DNA from 3 places in the Streptomyces sp. NPDC096040 genome. Region 2 is predicted to be linked to each of the others. Evidence: riboswitches for the same ligand, from Rfam matches in the RefSeq annotation. Region 2 holds a riboswitch; each other region holds the start of a gene.
What was found. Region 2 has a riboswitch for cyclic di-AMP ahead of ABTY98_RS22505 (M23 family metallopeptidase). Riboswitches for the same ligand answer to the same signal wherever they lie in the genome.
Positions count from the first base shown of each region.

Region 1 (5,720 bases), on a different contig from region 2:
CCAGACATAGGGGCTGCCGAGCTTGGTGTAGGCGTACGCCACGGCGGCCGCGGCACGGGAGTCGGGGGCGGCGATGCTGCCCGGGGCCAGGGTGGCGCGGGCGCCGGAGGCCGAGCGGGAGGCGCGGGAGGAGGCGCCGTCCGCCGTGACCACGGCCCGCTGCTGGGGCGAGAGTTGGTCCAGCAGTTGCCGGGCCTCGCCGAGCTTGCCGTTGACGGCGGTCTTCTGCCGCTTCAGTTCGGCCTGCCGGGACCGCAGCGACGTCAGCTCGATGTGCGCCGCGCCGCGCAGCTGCTCGATCTCCCGCAGTTGCCGACGCACCCGCGCCACCGCGCCGGCCTGCCGGGCACCGGCCCGTTCGGCGAACGCGGCATCGTCCAGGTATTGGTCGGGGTCGCTGGAGAGCGCCAGTTGCCACGCCGGATCGATACCGCCGTCGCGGTACTGCGCGGCGGCTGCCGAACCGAGCGCGTCCCGCGCGGAGTTGAGCTTCTCCTGCTTGCGGGCGGTCTCGTCCTGCAGCGCCTTGAGCCGCCGCTGGGCCGCGTCGACCTTCTCCCTCGCCCCGTCGTACTTCTCCGTGGCCGCCTCGGCCTCCTGGTACAGCTGGTCCACCTTGGCCTTCACCTGCGCCGGTGTCAGCTGCGGCTCGGCGTGTCCGGTCCCGTCGAAGCCCGTCGCGGTGGCCGCGCCCGCCAGGGCGAGGGTGGCGGCCGTGCGGGCCGTATTGCCGCTGAGCGAGCGCTGTCGGGGCTTGCGGTGCGCTGCCACCTGGACTGGTCACGTCCTTTCGTACGACCGCCGTGTCGCCCGTACGCACACCAGGAGGAGCGCACATACGGCCGCAGGGGTGCGGATTACGCGTCCGGCGGCGGCCCGCACAGGGGGAGCGGGCCGCCGCCGGACTTTCTCGGCGGTGGTGTCCGACTGCCGCCCCTGGCCCGGGCGGCGGTGGGGAGTCGGTCACCTGGGGGAGGACGCTAGGCCGGAGTGTGTCGGCTCGGTAACGCGATGCACGGAATTGGTGTGGCCGGATCGTTACCCGACGGTATGTGACCAGGATTCCGGTCCGGAGTCGTCGGCTTCGCGGGGTGGGATGACCGAAGCGGCGGTTCGGGGGCGCGCGGGAGACACGGAGTGCTATGGGGTGCATATATGCGATGCCGTGGGAGTGAGTAGCGGCGGGCGCCGAGGGAGGGGCCGGTGCCCGGGGCCCCAAGGGGCCCTGGTTAGGCTCCGGGGCCATGGACGTACTCATCCATCTCTTCGTCGGCCTGCACATCATCGGCATCGCCGCGCTCCTCGGCGGCTTCCTCACCCAGATGAAGGCGATGGGCCAGGGCACGGCCCGGTTCGTCCCCGGGATGCTGCACGGCGCGTTCACCATGCTCGCGACCGGTGTGATCCTGGTCGGCCTCAACGAGGCCGACGACCACCACGTCAACACGATCAAGATCGGCGTGAAGCTCGCGCTGCTGATCGTCATCCTCGGGCTCGTCTATGTGAAACGGGACGACGAGAAGGTGGAGAAGGGCGCCTTCGGCCTGGTGGGCCTGCTGACCATGGCGAACATCTTCATCGCCGTGCTGTGGACGTGACCCTCAGGAAGCCCTCCTGAGGGTGGCGCGGGTGGCCGCCACCGCGCCGACGGCCACCGTCACCCAGGCCGCCACCGCCACCCACACCAGCACCCGCCCCGGCCACTTCAGCCACGGGATGCCGACGGCGGCCCCGACCGACAGCGTCGCCGCCGCGGTCATCCCCAGCGGGAACACCGTCGCCCAGCGGCGCACGTCGTAACGCAGCCGGGGCCGTGCCACCTCGGCGGCCAGCAGGACGACGTACCAGGCCAGGGCCAGGACGAGCAGCGCCACCGTCACCGTGCGCAGGACGCCCCGGTCGTCGTTGTTCCACAGGTACAGCCGGGCGCTGTCGGCGGCCAGCAGTTCCGCCCCGGCCAGCGCGGAGGTCGCGAGTGCGCCGCCCGCGACCCAGTGGTCGCCGGGCCCCTCGACGACCTGCCGCCACTCGAAACAGGTCACAGCGAGCCCGTACAGCACCAGCCCCACCCAGAACAGCGCCAGCGCCGTGTGGGCGAGCCAGGCGGTCGTCACGGCCGCCGCCAGCGCCGCCCCCAGTACGGCAGGCCCCTGCGTGGCCACGCAGACCAGGAACACCGCGCCGGGCATGTGCCGCTTCCAGTGCCGTACGACGAGGGTCAGCAACGGCGGCCACAGCGCCGCCGACAGCGCCAGCAGGGCCTCGGCGAGGGTCTGCCACCCAAGCGCCGAGAACCGCGTCCCCAGTACCGTCGTAGCCGCCACAGCGGTGAGCGAGCCCGGCGCCTCCGCCTCCGTCACCCACCGCCGAGGGTCCTCCAGCAGCCGTACGGCGAACTCCCCGGCCAGCCCTGCCCACGCCACGCAGGCCAGTGCCAGCGCGACCCGGGACACGGTCTCCGCCCCCGCCAGATGCAATCCCACCGACACGACGGCGGTGGCCATCACAGCGGCCCCGGCCGCCGGCGGCCGCTGCGCCCACCAGGCGCGAAGGGGTGAAACAGCGGGCATGCCGCTGATGCTATGGACCCTCACCCGCCGCGCGAGCGGGGCACGCGCGCGTGCAGCACGAAATGCGCACCGTGCGGGCTCGCGCCTCGCGCCGACGTCCGAGCAAACGTCAAGCGCCCGCGCCCAGCGCCCGCGCCCAGCGCCCGCGCCCAGCGCCCGCGCCCAGCGCCCGCGCCCAGCGCCCGCGCCCAGCGCCCGCGCTCGGCGCTTGCGCCCGGCGCCCGCGGTCGGCGTGCGCGCCCGCGTCCTCAGGCCGGTCGAACCACGCTATGGATGATCGACTCGCCCCCGTAGTAGATCGACTCCTCCCGGACGTACGCGCCGGGCTTCGGGGCGTGGATCATCATGCCGTTGCCGACGTAGATGCCGACGTGGGTGACGTCGTCGTAGAAGAAGACCAGGTCACCGGGCTGGGCGTCGGCGAGGGAGACCGTCGTGCCGGCGTTCACCTGGTCGTACGTGGTGCGCGGCAGGGAGACGCCCGCGGCCTTCCAGGCGGCCTGGGAGAGGCCGGAGCAGTCGTAGGAGCCGGGGCCGGTGGCGCCCCAGACGTACGGCTTGCCGATCTGCGCGCGGGCGAAGGCGATCGCCTTGGCCGCCTTTGTCGCATAGGAGGCGTCGGAGGAGGAAGAGGAGGACGAAGAGGAGGGGCTGCCGGAGGACGACGTCGATGACGACGAACCTTCCTGCTTCGCGGCCGCCGCCTGCTGCTTCGCGAGCTCCGCCGCCTTGCGCGCCGCCTCCGCCTGCTGCCTCTTCTCGATCTCCGCCAGCCGTGCCTTCTCCTGGGCCGTCAGCTGCGACAGCAGCTCCCGCGCGGAGGCCAGCTTCGCCTGGACGGTGGTCTTGGCGGTCTTGAGGTCGTCCTGGGTCTCGGTGAGCGTCTCCAGGCTCCTGGCGGCCTCCTGCCGCTTCTTCATGGTCGCGGACTGCTGTGTGGCGTAGTCGTCGACCGCGTCCTTCTGGCGCGAGGTCAGCCGGCTCATCAGCTGCGTCTGGTCGAAGTAGTCCTGCGGGCTGTCCGCGAGCAGGAAGGTCGCCGTGTCGGGCGCACTGGCCCCGGTCCGGTACTGGGCCGCGGCGAACGAACCCAGTTCCTCACGCGCCTTGTTGAGCCGGTCCGTGCGCTCGGCGACGTCGTCGAGCAGGGTGTCGACCTGCTTGCGCTGCCTGCCGGTCTTCTCCTTGGCCGCGTTGTACTTCTCGGTCGCCGACTCCGCCTGCCGGTAGAGGGCGTCGACCTTCTTCTCGACCTCCTCCAGGCTGGGCTTGCCGTCCTCGGAGGGCGCGGCGTTGGCCGTCTGGGAGAGCAGGGCCACGGAGGTGAGGGCGGCGGTGGCCAGAGCGGGGGTGCGTATGCCTGCTACGCGCGTTGCGGACGGACGCGACTTGCGGTGCGACGCCAACGGGGGCGACTCCTTCCATGCTCCGCCTACCGAGTTAGCTGTCGGGTTCGGGCGGGTGGTTCGGAAGGGTTGCCCTACGGTCCGCTCCCGGTGGGAAGTCGGGACCGATTCACCCCAAGGCCGGAGTGGGTCCCCGGCTCCGGGTGCGCGGTGGCACCCTGGACTCGGCGGAGGCCGTGCGGCCCGGCGACGTTCGCCGGTGGGGGTCGTACGGCCTGGTCGGCACGCTAGCCAACTCGTGTGCCATGTGTGAAGGTTGATGTGCGATATGCCCGATACATTTTCGTGACCTTGGTGTTGCGGCCCGGCCGGATCGGTTGATCAAGGGGGTATGGGGCGACTTGTCCAGAGTGGTCGAGCGGCCCGCGCTCCCGGTGGGTGGGCGCGCGCATGCTCACGGCGTGTGATCGCAGACCGTGAGGGGTCGATTCTGGTGGGTGACCGGGGCGAGTTTCCGGGGTGGGGACCGGTTGTCGGTGGGGCGCCCTAGACTCGGAGAGCGATGAGCAGCCTCTTTGACGACAGCTTCCTGGCGAGCCTCCAGCCCCCGCGCGGCCACGAGGAGGAGTCCCCGCCGCCGCCCGAGGACGAGCACGTACCGGAGCCGATTCCGGACGATCTGTTCGGCGGGAAGTTCGACGCGCCTCCGGACCGTGACGCCTACTACCGCGACGGCGCCGCCCGCCCGGCCCTGGACGCGGCCGCGCTGCTGGAGGGGCTGAACGACAACCAGCGGGCGGCGGTCGTGCACGCCGGCTCCCCGCTGCTCATCGTGGCCGGTGCCGGTTCCGGCAAGACGCGCGTGCTCACGCACCGCATCGCGCACCTGCTCGGCGCGCGGAGTGTGCACCCGGGCCAGATCCTCGCGATCACCTTCACCAACAAGGCCGCGGGCGAGATGAAGGAGCGCGTCGAGCACCTCGTCGGCCCGCGCGCGAACGCGATGTGGGTGATGACCTTCCACAGCGCGTGCGTGCGGATCCTGCGCAGGGAGAGCAAGAAGCTCGGCTTCACCTCCTCCTTCTCGATCTACGACGCAGCCGACTCCAAGCGCCTGATGGCCCTGGTCTGCCGCGACCTGGACCTCGACCCCAAGCGCTTCCCGCCCAAGTCCTTCAGCGCCAAGATCAGCAACCTCAAGAACGAGCTGATCGACGAGGAGGACTTCGCCGCCCAGGCGAGCGACGGATTCGAGAAGACCCTCGCCCAGGCCTACGTCCTCTACCAGTCGCGGCTGCGCGAGGCGAACGCCCTGGACTTCGACGACCTGATCATGACGACGGTCAACCTGCTGCGCGCCTTCCCGGACGTCGCCGAGCACTACCGCCGCCGCTTCCGGCATGTCCTGGTCGACGAGTACCAGGACACCAACCACGCCCAGTACGCACTCGTGCGCGAGCTCGTCGGCACCTCCGAGCACCCCGTCGACGTGCCGCCGGGCGAGCACGACCTCCAGCCCGCCGAACTGTGCGTGGTGGGCGACGCCGACCAGTCGATCTACGCCTTCCGGGGCGCGACGATCCGCAACATCCTCCAGTTCGAGGAGGACTACCCGAACGCGACGACGATCCTCCTGGAGCAGAACTACCGCTCCACGCAGACGATCCTCTCCGCCGCCAACGCGGTCATCGAGCGCAACGAGTCCCGCCGCCCGAAGAACCTGTGGACCAACGCCGGCGCGGGCGCGCAGATCACCGGCTATGTCGCCGACACCGAGCACGACGAGGCGCAGTTCGTCGCCGAC
Region 1 is NZ_JBEOTA010000017.1:58,691-64,410, reverse strand. Features, by position in the region: gene ABTY98_RS23940 (C40 family peptidase) at 1-771, opposite strand, end outside; gene ABTY98_RS23935 (hypothetical protein) at 1,245-1,598, shown strand; gene ABTY98_RS23930 (tellurite resistance/C4-dicarboxylate transporter family protein) at 1,602-2,570, opposite strand; gene ABTY98_RS23925 (C40 family peptidase) at 2,819-3,976, opposite strand; cyclic di-AMP (ydaO/yuaA leader) riboswitch at 3,985-4,156, opposite strand; gene pcrA (DNA helicase PcrA) at 4,479-5,720, shown strand, end outside.
Region 1: linked by a shared signal. The riboswitch ahead of ABTY98_RS23925 (C40 family peptidase) and the one ahead of ABTY98_RS22505 (M23 family metallopeptidase) in region 2 are both predicted to bind cyclic di-AMP.

Region 2 (5,720 bases):
TGTTCATGGTGCCGGCGTTCGCGCTGCTGACCTGGCTGGCGATCTGGACGCGGCAGCGGGAGCTGCGGACCGTGCGGGAGGAGTTGCCGGCGTATGCGTACGCCGGGTGGCTGGGGGCGGCCGAGCCGTTCGTCCTCGGATCGATGCGGGCGCGGCAGATGGCCCGGGAGTACGCCGCGTACCACTTCGGCAAGCCGGCGGGGAGGGCGGTCGCCGAGTACCAGGCGTACGCGACGTCGCTGGCGCTGCTGCGGCGCCGGGGACGGCGGGGGCGGGCGGGCGCCGACTTCGTGGTGCGGGAGCGGGAGCTGCTGACGGAGCTGTGGGGCCGACGGGAGCTGGTGCGTCCCGCCCTGGAGTACGCGGCCCGCACCGCTGCGCCGAGGGGCTTGCCGGAATACGGCGGCTATGCGCCGCCGGCTTACGGAGCGCCGGGGTGGCGCGGGCCGGCGGTGCCGTATCCCTCGTACAACCCTTATCGAACGTAGCGGTCAGGGGCCGCGGCCGGTCGGCACCGCCGGAATGCGCCGTTGGCAGAAGGCGAAGGAGGCGGGGGCGGGAAGAGAAGGCGAAGGGGGCTGGAGGCTGGGGGCCGGCAGGCCGGTCGCGACCAGCCCCTCACCACCAAGCGGGGCCTCACCGCCAAGTGGGCCGACGCCACCGCCAGGCACACGCCGCCGAACCCCCGTCACCGTCAGAAGGACGCCGCCGCCGAACCCCCGCTGCCGTCAGGCGGACGCGCTCGTCAAGCGGCCCAGTTCCTCGTCCGTCAGCCTCAGGTCGGCCACGCCCAGCAGGGCCGGGAGTTGGTCCAGGGTGCGGGCCGAGGCGATGGGGGCCGTGATGGTGGGCTGGGCGGCCAGCCAGGCCAGGGCGACCGTGGGGATGGGGGCCTTGTGGGCCTCGGCGATCTCGTCGAGGGCGGTCAGGACGTTCTGGCCTCGCTCGGTCTCCAGGTACTGCGCGGCGCGGCCCGCACGGGCGCTGTCGACCGTCGTACCGGGGCGGTACTTGCCGGTGAGGAAGCCGGACGCCAGCGAGAAGTACGGGACCGCCGCGAGGCCGGTGCGGGAGGCCAGGTCCTGGAGCGGGCCCTCGTAGGTGTCGCGGGAGACCAGGTTGTAGTGGGGCTGGAGGGCGACGTACCGGGCGAGGCCCTCGCGGTCGGAGAGGTCCAGGGACTCCTGGAGCCGCTCGGCGGTGATGTTGGAGGCGGCGATGTGGCGGACCTTGCCCGCCCGCACCAGCTCGTCCAGGGCGCCGATGATCTCCTCGACCGGGATCTCGGGCTTGTCGAAGTGCGTGTAGTACAGGTCGATGTAGTCGGTGCCGAGCCGGCGCAGGGACGCGTCGGCGGCGGCCTTGATGTTGGCGGCCGACAGGCCCTGGTACTCGGGGTGCTGGCTGACCTTCGTCGCGATGACGACGTCGTCGCGGTTGCCGCGTGCCTTGACCCACCTGCCGATGACGGTCTCGGACTCGCCGCCCTTGTGGCCCTCGATCCAGGCCGAGTACGAGTCGGCGGTGTCCACGAAGTTGCCGCCCGCGGCCGTGTACGCGTCGAGGACGGCGAAGGAGGCGGCCTCGTCGGCGGTCCAGCCGAACACGTTGCCGCCGAGGCAGAGCGGGAAGACCTCCAGGTCGGAGGCGCCGAGCTTACGGAAGGAAGAAGAACCGGAAGAAGCAGTCATGCTTCAGTTCAACACCGGTGACCAGGGGTCCCATGCCAGCGCAATACGAAGTTCTCGTAAAAGCGGAAGGCGCCCGGGAGCTCCGTGGGCGCACCGGACCGGCGGCCCTGACGTCGGGGGGGTGTCGTCAGGGCCGCCGGGGATCGGTGGGGTCCGTCAGGGGTTGAGGCCCTTGCCGCGCAGCCAGGTCATCGGGTCGATGGCGGTGGCCTGGCCGTTCGGGTGGACCTCCAGGTGGAGGTGCGGGCCGGTGACGTTGCCGGTGGCGCCCACGCGGCCGATGACGTCACCGGTGGCGACCTTCTGGCCGACCTTGACGCCGATCGATGACTGGTGGCAGAACCACAGCTCGGTGCCGTCGTCGAGGGTGATGATCGTGCGGTAGCCGTACGAGCCGGCCCAGCCGGCCTCCGTGACGGTGCCGCTGTGGACGGCCTTGATCAGCGTGCCGGTGGGGGCGGCGAAGTCGAGGCCGGTGTGGTAGCCGGAGGCCCACATGGAGCCGGCCTGTCCGAAGGTGCCGGTGATCGTGTATGAGACGACCGGCAGCGTGTACTGCTTGGCCAGCTCCGCGAGCCGCTGCTGCTCGGTCTTCTGCTTCTCGGCGGCCTCCGCCTTGTCCTTGGCGTCGGCGGCCTTGGCGGCGGCCGCCTTCTCCGCCTTGGCCTCCGCGTCGGAGACCGCCTTGTCGGCGGCGGCCACGGCCTTGGCACTGGCCTTGACGTCGATCTGGGTCTGCTGCTGTTCGGCCTGGGCGATGATCCGGCTGCGCAGCGCCTCGCCGGCGTCGGAGGAGGAGGACGAGTCCGCGTCGGTGGCGGCCGTCGTGGTGACGCTGCTGAGCGCGGTCTGGGTGGCCTTGTGGCCGCCGTCCTCGCCGAGCAGGGTGCCGACGGAGGACGGCAGGTCGGGCAGGGAGATGGAGACCGGCGGCTTGCCGGTGTTGGCGCTGGCCATGCCGCCCGCGCCGACGGCGGCGATGACGCCGACGCCGAGGACCGTGGAGCTGCGGGCGAGCCCGCCGCCGCGCTGCTTGGCGACCCGGTGCCGGCCGCGTACCGGGGCGAGGGACTCCTCGGTCGGGTTCCACTCCTCCCAAGGGCCCTCGTCGGTGCGGTAGCCGCCATAGCCGTAGGTCTCGGGTTGACGCTGGCTGGGCACGAAGGGGGCTGTCGGAGCAGGCCGGTTGGACGCCACGCGGGCGCACTCCTTTCCTTCCGCCGCCTACCGGGTTAGCTGACGGGTTCGGAGCGGGAAGGTCTCCTACGCGCGTATACCGGCCGTTTTCTACCGGCGGCAGCCGTGCGATTCACCCCAAGGTGGTGGTTCCCCGGTTCCCTTGCGGGATTCGGCGCGTGCGCGCGGAGCCGTCGCGGGTGACGGCTGGGACGACCGCGCTGCGTTATCGAACGTTAATAGACCCGGCTGTCAGAATCCAAGCTGTTCGCCTTGATCATTAAGCTTTCGAAGCATGGACTTACCTGCCACGATCGGTCAAAAACGGTCGAGTTGACCATGCGTTCTGTTCGGCTCAGCAGTCACACACGTTTTGATGGTGACTCAGCCGATACGCGGAGGGCGGTCGTCCGAACACAGGGCGTAACAACGATCAGGGCCGGCGTACGGCGAGCAGCGCCATGTCGTCGGTCATGCCGCCGCCGGTGTGCCGGCGCACCTCGGCCGCGAGCCGGGCCAGCAGCTGCCCGGGGGAGGTGACGGTACGGCCGGTCAGCCGCTGCTTGGGATCGTAGAACCGGCCGTGCGCGTCCCGCGCCTCGGAGAGGCCGTCGGTGTGCAGCAGCAGTGTGGCCCCGCTCGGGAACGGATGCTCGGCGGCCCGGTCGGGCCAGGCCCCCAACTCGCCCATCCCGAGCGGCAGCGCGGCCTCGGGCACCCGTACCGGGGACACCTTGCCGTCGCCGTGCAGCAGCAGGGGCGGCGGATGGCCGCGGTTGACGACCCGCACCGTGCCGTCGCCGTGCGGCAGTTCGGCGAGTACGGCGGTGGTGAACCCCTCGAACGCGTCGACGCCGCCGCGCCGGACGCCCTCGCGGGCCAGCGCCCGCTCCAGCCGTCCCGCCACCGCCTCCAGCGTGGCCTCCTGCTCGGCGGCCTCCCGGAACGCGCCGATGACCACGGCGACGGCGGCGACCGCGCCCATGCCCTTGCCGCGGACGTCGCCGACGACCAGTCGTACGCCGTACGGAGTGTCCTGGACGGCATAGAGGTCGCCGCCGATGAAGGTGCCCTCCTGGGCCGCCTCGTAGCAGGCGGCGATCTCGAAGCCGCCGATCCGCTCGGCGGGCTCGGGCAGAACGGCCCGCTGGGCGGCCTCGGCGATCTCGCGGGCGGAGGCGAGGCGCTGGTCGCCGATGCGGACGACCTGGTTGATGCCGGCGGCGAGGGCGGCGACGGTGGCCACGGTGAGGGCCTCGGTGACCGTGTCGACGTCGGGGCGGAAGGTGTGGCGGACGTGCACGGCGTAGGCGGCGAGGAAGGACGCGAGGCCGGTCAGGACGGTGGTGCGGAGGGAGGAGAGGGGCGCGGCGATCAGCGGGGCGGCCGTGAAGAAGGGGACGGGCGTGAACGCCTGCGGGGTGAGGGCGTCGTAACAGACGCCGACGACGATCAGCAGGGCGGGCAGGAAACGGGCCAGGGTGCGGACGGCTGCGGACCCGTCCTCCTGCGCCTCTGCAGGGCCCACGGTACGACTCCCCATATGTCCCCTGTGTCCAATGTGTGTCCGTCCAGGTTTGCTGCTGCGAGTCAGCGGGGGCGAGTGGTGTGGGCCGGGCGGATGAGTACGGACGGGTGTGATGAGGAACACGCACCGGTATCGTGCCGGTATATGACTCAGGGCCGGAATCCTCGTTCTTGGATTCCGGCCCTGGTCATTCAGTAGCGGGGACAGGATTTGAACCTGCGACCTCTGGGTTATGAGCCCAGCGAGCTACCGAGCTGCTCCACCCCGCGTCGTTGACACCAGCATACGCCATCAGAAGCGTGGGAGTCACACGGGTTAAGAGAGGTCAGCTCAGCAGGTGCGCGTTGGGGGTCTTCGCCAGGTCCTCGTACTCGCCCAGCACCAGCACCGCCACCCCCGCCTCCCGCAGCGTCCCCGTCCCGTCGGCCGCCTCGACGAAGGTGTCCGGCTCGCGCCACGCCGTCACCACCCGCCGTACCCCGGCCCGGAGGATCAGCTCGGCGCAGGGGTGCGGCCGGGAGGAGCGGTGGGTGCAGGGTTCGAGGCTGGTGTAGACCGTGGCCGTGGCCAGCCGGGGGTCGGCCGACGGGATCTTGGCCAGGGCCGCCTCCTCCGCGTGGACGACGGCGTCGCCGGACTCCCGGGAGTGGCCGCGGGCCAGTTCCGTGCCGTCGGCCGCGACCACCACCGCGCCGACGCTGAACGCGGTCCGGGAGGGCGGGCAGTCGGCCGCCAGCTCGCAGGCGAGCCGCAGCCAGTGCCGGTCCGCGGCGGACGCCGACGCACCCGTGCCGGGGCCGGTGGGCTCGTACCGCATCAGGACGACGTCCTCGATACGGCGGCTCTCCAGGAGCCGCAGCCGCCCGGCCTGGTAGCCGCCCGGGCCGAACAGGCGCGGCGCCTTCGGGTCGCCGACGAAGACAGGGGCCAGGACCAGCTGGAGTTCGTCGGCCAGGCCCTGCTGGAGAAGCTGGGTGTGGACGGTACCGCCGCCCTCGACCATCAGTCGGCCGACCCCTCGCGCCTCGTACAGGTCCTTCAGCAGCGCGGGCCAGTCGAGGTCGGTGCCGAGGGAGACGACGTCCGCGGCGACACCGAGGCCGCGGATCCGCTGCGCGCCCGTCTCCGTCGTGTAAACGACCTTCTCGCCGCCGGTGTGCCAGAACTTCGCGTCCGGGTCGAGGTCGCCGGTCGCGGTGACCGTGACCTTGAGGGGGTACTCGGTCTTTCCGGCGGCGACCCGGGCCGCGCGCCGCCCGTGGTCGTTGACCAGGAGCCGCGGGTTGTCCGCGCGGATGGTGCCGGCGCCGATCAGGATCGCGTCG
Region 2 is NZ_JBEOTA010000015.1:210,550-216,269, reverse strand. Features, by position in the region: partial or broken gene ABTY98_RS22515 (PrsW family intramembrane metalloprotease) at 1-485, shown strand, start outside; gene ABTY98_RS22510 (aldo/keto reductase) at 729-1,691, opposite strand; gene ABTY98_RS22505 (M23 family metallopeptidase) at 1,848-2,888, opposite strand; cyclic di-AMP (ydaO/yuaA leader) riboswitch at 2,897-3,055, opposite strand; gene ABTY98_RS22500 (PP2C family protein-serine/threonine phosphatase) at 3,301-4,410, opposite strand; tRNA gene ABTY98_RS22495 (tRNA-Met) at 4,591-4,664, opposite strand; gene ABTY98_RS22490 (dihydrofolate reductase family protein) at 4,721-5,720, opposite strand, start outside.

Region 3 (5,720 bases), on a different contig from region 2:
GGCCATCCGGCACTCGGTGTACCGCATGGCGGCCGGCGGGTCGTCGTTGCCCAGCGAGCCGAAGTTGCCGTGGCCGTCGACCAGCGGGACGCGCATCGAGAACGGCTGGGCCATGCGCACCAGCGCGTCGTAGATCGACGCGTCGCCGTGCGGGTGCAACTTACCCATCACTTCGCCGACCACGCGCGCGCACTTCACGTAGCCGCGCTCGGGGCGCAGTCCCATCTCGTTCATCTGGTAGACGATCCGGCGGTGCACCGGCTTGAGGCCGTCACGGGCGTCCGGCAGGGCGCGCGAGTAGATGACCGAGTACGCGTACTCGAGGTAGGAGCCGCGCATCTCGTCCACGACGTCGATGTCGAGGATCCTCTCCTCGTACGAGTCGTCGGGCGGCGGGGTCTTCGTGCTGCGGCGGGCCATCGCTGCCGGCTCCTTGCTCATGCGTGAACGGGATCTGACGCGGACCATTGTGGACCGCGGTACTGACAACCCGGGCCAGGACCCGGTCTCCGCGGCCCGCCCCGGTGCCTCGGAGGCGCTCGGGAGTGGGTCGGACGCAGGCTACGCGATCCGCTGTGGGCGTACGTCGTGCGGGAACTTCGCCGGGCCCCCGCCCGCTTGCATACAGTGGCAGGACTGGCAGAAAAACCGCGGTTCGAGACCGCTTCCGCGAGTGAGCGCGAGTGAAGGGACGTACATGCCCATGGGTCACACGACCACGGCCGAGACAGGCTCCGGAGGCCTGACAGCGACCGAGCACCGCTTGGCCAACGGTCTGCGCGTGGTGCTTTCCGAGGACCACCTGACCCCGGTCGCGGCGGTCTGCCTCTGGTACGACGTCGGTTCCCGGCACGAAGTCAAGGGCCGTACCGGCCTGGCTCACCTTTTCGAGCACTTGATGTTCCAGGGCTCCGCCCAGGTGAAGGGCAACGGCCACTTCGAGCTCGTCCAGGGCGCCGGCGGCTCGCTCAACGGCACCACCAGCTTCGAGCGCACCAACTACTTCGAGACCATGCCCGCCCACCAGCTGGAGCTCGCCCTCTGGCTGGAGGCCGACCGCATGGGCTCCCTGCTGGCCGCCCTGGACGACGAGTCGATGGAGAACCAGCGGGACGTCGTCAAGAACGAGCGCCGCCAGCGCTACGACAACGTCCCCTACGGCACGGCCTTCGAGAAGCTGACCGCGCTCGCCTACCCGGAGGGCCACCCCTACCACCACACGCCGATCGGCTCGATGGCGGACCTGGACGCGGCCACCCTGGAGGACGCGCGGGCGTTCTTCCGTACCTACTACGCGCCCAACAACGCGGTCCTGTCTGTCGTCGGCGACATCGACCCGAAGCAGACCCTCGCCTGGATCGAGAAGTACTTCGGTTCCATCCAGGCACACGACGGCAAGCCCACTCCGCGTGACGGTTCGCTGCCCGACGTCATCGGCGAGCAGCTGCGCGAGGCCGTCGTGGAGGAGGTGCCCGCGCGGGCGTTGATGGCCGCCTACCGGCTCCCGGAGGACGGCACGCGCGCGTCCGACGCGGCGGACCTGGCCCTCACCGTCCTCGGCGGCGGCGAGTCCTCCCGCCTCTACAACCGGCTCGTACGGCGCGACCGTACGGCCGTCGCCGCCGGCTTCGGCCTGCTGCGGCTCGCCGGCGCGCCATCCCTGGGCTGGCTGGACGTGAAGACCTCCGGTGACGTCGAGGTTCCGGTCATCGAGACCGCCATCGACGAAGAGCTCGCCCGGTTCGCCGAGGAGGGCCCCACGCCCGAGGAGATGGAGCGCGCCCAGGCCCAGTTGGAGCGCGAGTGGCTGGACCGGCTGGGCACGGTCGCGGGCCGCGCGGACGAACTGTGCCGGTTCGCCGTCCTGTTCGGCGACCCGCAGCTCGCCCTGACCGCCGTCCAGCGCGTCCTCGCGGTGACCCCGGAAGAGGTCCAGGAGGTCGCCAAGGCCCGTCTGCGGCCCGACAACCGCGCGGTGCTCGTCTACGAGCCCAAGTCCCCGGAGGCGGTCGAGGACGCCGACGTACCCGAGGACCCCGAGGCCGAGGCCACGGTCGAAGCCGCCACCGCCGAGCACGACGACGAGGAGACGGCCAAGTGACCGAGCTCGCCACCATGGACTTCCACCCCCGGCCCCAAGCGGGCGAGGCCCGCCCCTGGGCCTTCCCTGCCCCCGAGCGCGGCACCCTGGACAACGGGCTGACCGTGCTGCGCTGCCACCGCCCCGGCCAGCAGGTCGTCGCCGTGGAGGTGCTCCTGGACGCACCCCTGGACGCCGAGCCGGCCGGCCTGGACGGCGTCGCCACCATCATGGCGCGCGCCTTCTCCGAGGGCACCGACAAGCACTCCGCCGAGGAGTACGCCGCCGAGCTGGAGCGCGCCGGCGCCACCCTCGACGCACACGCCGACCACCCCGGTGTCCGGCTCAGCCTGGAGGTCCCGTCCTCCCGCCTGGGCAAGGGGCTCGGACTGCTCTCCGACGCGCTCAGGGCGCCGGCCTTCGCCGACAGCGAGGTCGAGCGGCTGGTCCGCAACCGCCTCGACGAGATCCCGCACGAGCTGGCCAACCCCAGCCGCCGGGCCGCCAAGGAGCTCTACAAGGAGCTGTTCCCGTCGACCGCGCGGATGTCCCGTCCGCGCCAGGGCACCGAGGACACCGTCGAGAAGATCGACGCGGCCTCCGTACGCGCCTTCTACGACCGGCATGTACGGCCCGCCACCGCCACGGTGGTCGTCGTCGGCGACCTGACCGGCATCGACCTGGACGAGCTGCTGGGCGAGACCCTGGGCGCCTGGCGCGGCTCCACCGCCCAGCCCCGGCCCGTTCCCCCGGTGTCCGCCGACGACACCGGCCGTGTCGTCATCGTGGACCGCCCCGGAGCCGTCCAGACGCAGCTGCTCATCGGCCGCGTCGGCCCCGACCGGCACGACCGCGTCTGGCCCGCCCAGGTGCTCGGTACGTACTGCCTGGGCGGCACCCTCACCTCCCGCCTGGACCGCGTCCTGCGCGAGGAGAAGGGCTACACCTACGGCGTCCGCGCCTTCGGGCAGGTCCTGCGGTCCGCCCCCGACGGCAGCGGCGCCTCGATGCTCGCCGTCAGCGGCTCCGTGGACACCCCGAACACCGGCCCGGCGCTCCAGGACCTGTGGACGGTGCTGCGCACCCTCGCCGCCGAGGGCCTCACGGACGCCGAGCGTGACGTCGCCGTGCAGAACCTGGTCGGCGTGGCGCCGCTCAAGTACGAGACGGCGGCGGCCGTCGCCGGCACCCTGGCCGACCAGGTCGAGCAGCATCTGCCCGACGACTTCCAGGCCACGCTCTACCGGCAACTGGCCGCCACCGGCACTGTGGAGGCCACCGCGGCGGTCGTGAACGCCTTCCCGGTGGACCACCTGGTGACCGTTCTCGTCGGCGACGCGGCGCAGATCAAGGAGCCCGTGGAGGCCCTCGGTATCGGCGAAGTCACGGTCGTCGCCGCGGAGTAGGCAGAGCGAAGCAAGCAGCGCGGCCGGACGAGCGGCACGCGCGCGTGCAGCGGCCCTGGTGACTGTCGCGTCACCAGGGCCGCCCAATGTCCGAATTGGGGCGGAGGTTGCCTGTCTGCCCTGTGGGATACGCGACAAAAACCGTGATCCGTTTGGGCATTGTGAGGACGTCCTCGTAGGTTCTTCCGGGCTGTCCGTCAGGCAGTGCGCCGCGCCCGCGGCACCGGACAGCCATCGCCGAGTCCCCGTACGGCGCGAGCCAGGGGAGCCGGGGACCCATGCAGTCCCTGGGGTGAATCGGGCGCCCACGCGAGCCGCGAGGGGGCCCGTAGGAGACCTTCCTGCTCCGAACCCGTCAGCTAACCCGGTAGGCGAGAGGGAAGGAAAGGACCAGCCTCTACATGGCGTTCATGTGCGCCTCCGGGAAGCACCGTCGTCCCGGCCGGGTGAAGCGCACCACCGCGCAGGCCGCCGGCATCGCGGCCCTCACCGCCACGGGTGTCATCGGCACCGTCTCGGCCGCCCCGGCGCTCGCCGCCGAGAACTCCGTCGAGCAGACCGGCCTCACCCCGGTCATCACGGTCAGCGACTCCGTCGCCGACCAGATCGACGCCCAGGCCGCCGCGCAGAAGGCCGCCGCCGAGCGCAAGGCGGCCGAGGAGGCCGCGCGCAAGAAGGCTGCGGAGAAGGTCAAGAAGGAGCGCGAGGCCAAGGTGCGCGCCGCGCGGGAGGCCGAGCGCAAGCGCCTCAACGCCTTCGTCGCGCCGATCTCCGACTCGTACGTCTCCACCGGCTACAAGACCGGCGGCTCCCTGTGGTCCTCCGGCGCCCACACCGGCATCGACTTCCACGCAGCCAGCGGCACGGTGGTGCACGCCGTCGGCACCGGCACGGTCGTGACCACCGGCTGGGGCGGAGCGTACGGCAACCAGATCGTCATCAAGATGGCCGACGGCATGTACACCCAGTACGGCCACCTGTCGTCCATCGGCGTCACGGTGGGCCAGAAGGTCACCCCCGGCCAGCAGATCGGCCTCTCCGGCGCGACTGGCAACGCGACCGGCCCCCACCTCCACTTCGAGGCCCGCACGACCCCCGAGTACGGCTCGGACGTCGACCCGGTCGCCTACCTCCGCAAGCACGGCCTGAACGTCTGACCCGACCACGGCGATGACCATGTGACGTCACCTGGCGAGAGCCCCGAAGCCCCGGCCCCCGGAGTCGGGGCTTTCGTCGTTTTCGTGACTCCGGTGTCCAAAAAATATGCATGGATTCCGGGCCGCCGTCGGAAATTCCCGCTCATTGCAATAGAGTCACGGAACGGACGTCACTCGGCGGCGTTTCACGGGGATTAAGGCGGAGGTCGGACATGCGGATTCCGGCGCACTCGGTATGCACAGCGATCCGGGACGACATCGTCGCGGGTGTCTACGAGCGCGGCAGCCGGCTCACCGAGGAACTCCTGGCCCGTCGCTACGGCGTCTCGCGCGTCCCCGTCCGCGAGGCCCTGCGCACCCTGGAGGCCGAGGGCTTCGTGGTGACGCGTCGGCACGCGGGTGCGTGCGTCGCGGAACCGACCGAGCAGGAGGCCGCCGACCTGCTGGAGATGCGCCTGCTCCTGGAGCCGCTCGGCGCCTCCCGCGCCGCCCAGCGCCGCACCGAGGCCCACCTCAAGGTGCTGCGCGGACTCGTCAGGCTGGGCCAGGAACGGGCCCGCAGGGGCGGCAGCGAGGACCTGCGCTCCCTGGGTGGTTGGTTCCACGAGACGCTCGCCCAGGCCACCGGCAGCCACGCCCTGACCTCGACACTCACCCAGCTGCGCCACAAGATCGCCTGGATGTACGCCGTCGACGCACCCGTCAACCCCGTGGAGTCCTGGGCCGAGCACGGTGCCATCGTGGACGCGGTGACGCGCGGCGACGGCGAGCGCGCGCGGGCGATCACCGCGCTGCACACCGAGCGGTCCACGATCTCCCACCGGCTGCGCTTTTCCGGCGGCACGGACCGGGTGAACGGTGTGAGGACTTCGCAACATCCCGTAAACGTGTCGGGCCTGCGGCATTAACACGGGCGCCGTATACAAAGGGGTGTTATTCGGTGGAGCAGTATTTCCGTTGCCCTTCAGTGGCCTCCGTCGCCCCTATTTCGCGCGCGCCCGGAATTTCCGATGGCGCGCTATCGGTGTGCCCGGCGGATAATTAACTATGCCCGGCGCAAAGTCCGGCCACGCATGA
Region 3 is NZ_JBEOTA010000027.1:114-5,833, reverse strand. Features, by position in the region: gene ABTY98_RS31390 (DNA gyrase/topoisomerase IV subunit A) at 1-420, opposite strand, end outside; gene ABTY98_RS31385 (M16 family metallopeptidase) at 698-2,101, shown strand; gene ABTY98_RS31380 (M16 family metallopeptidase) at 2,098-3,486, shown strand; cyclic di-AMP (ydaO/yuaA leader) riboswitch at 3,712-3,875, shown strand; gene ABTY98_RS31375 (M23 family metallopeptidase) at 3,888-4,643, shown strand; gene ABTY98_RS31370 (GntR family transcriptional regulator) at 4,856-5,551, shown strand.
Region 3: linked by a shared signal. The riboswitch ahead of ABTY98_RS31375 (M23 family metallopeptidase) and the one ahead of ABTY98_RS22505 (M23 family metallopeptidase) in region 2 are both predicted to bind cyclic di-AMP.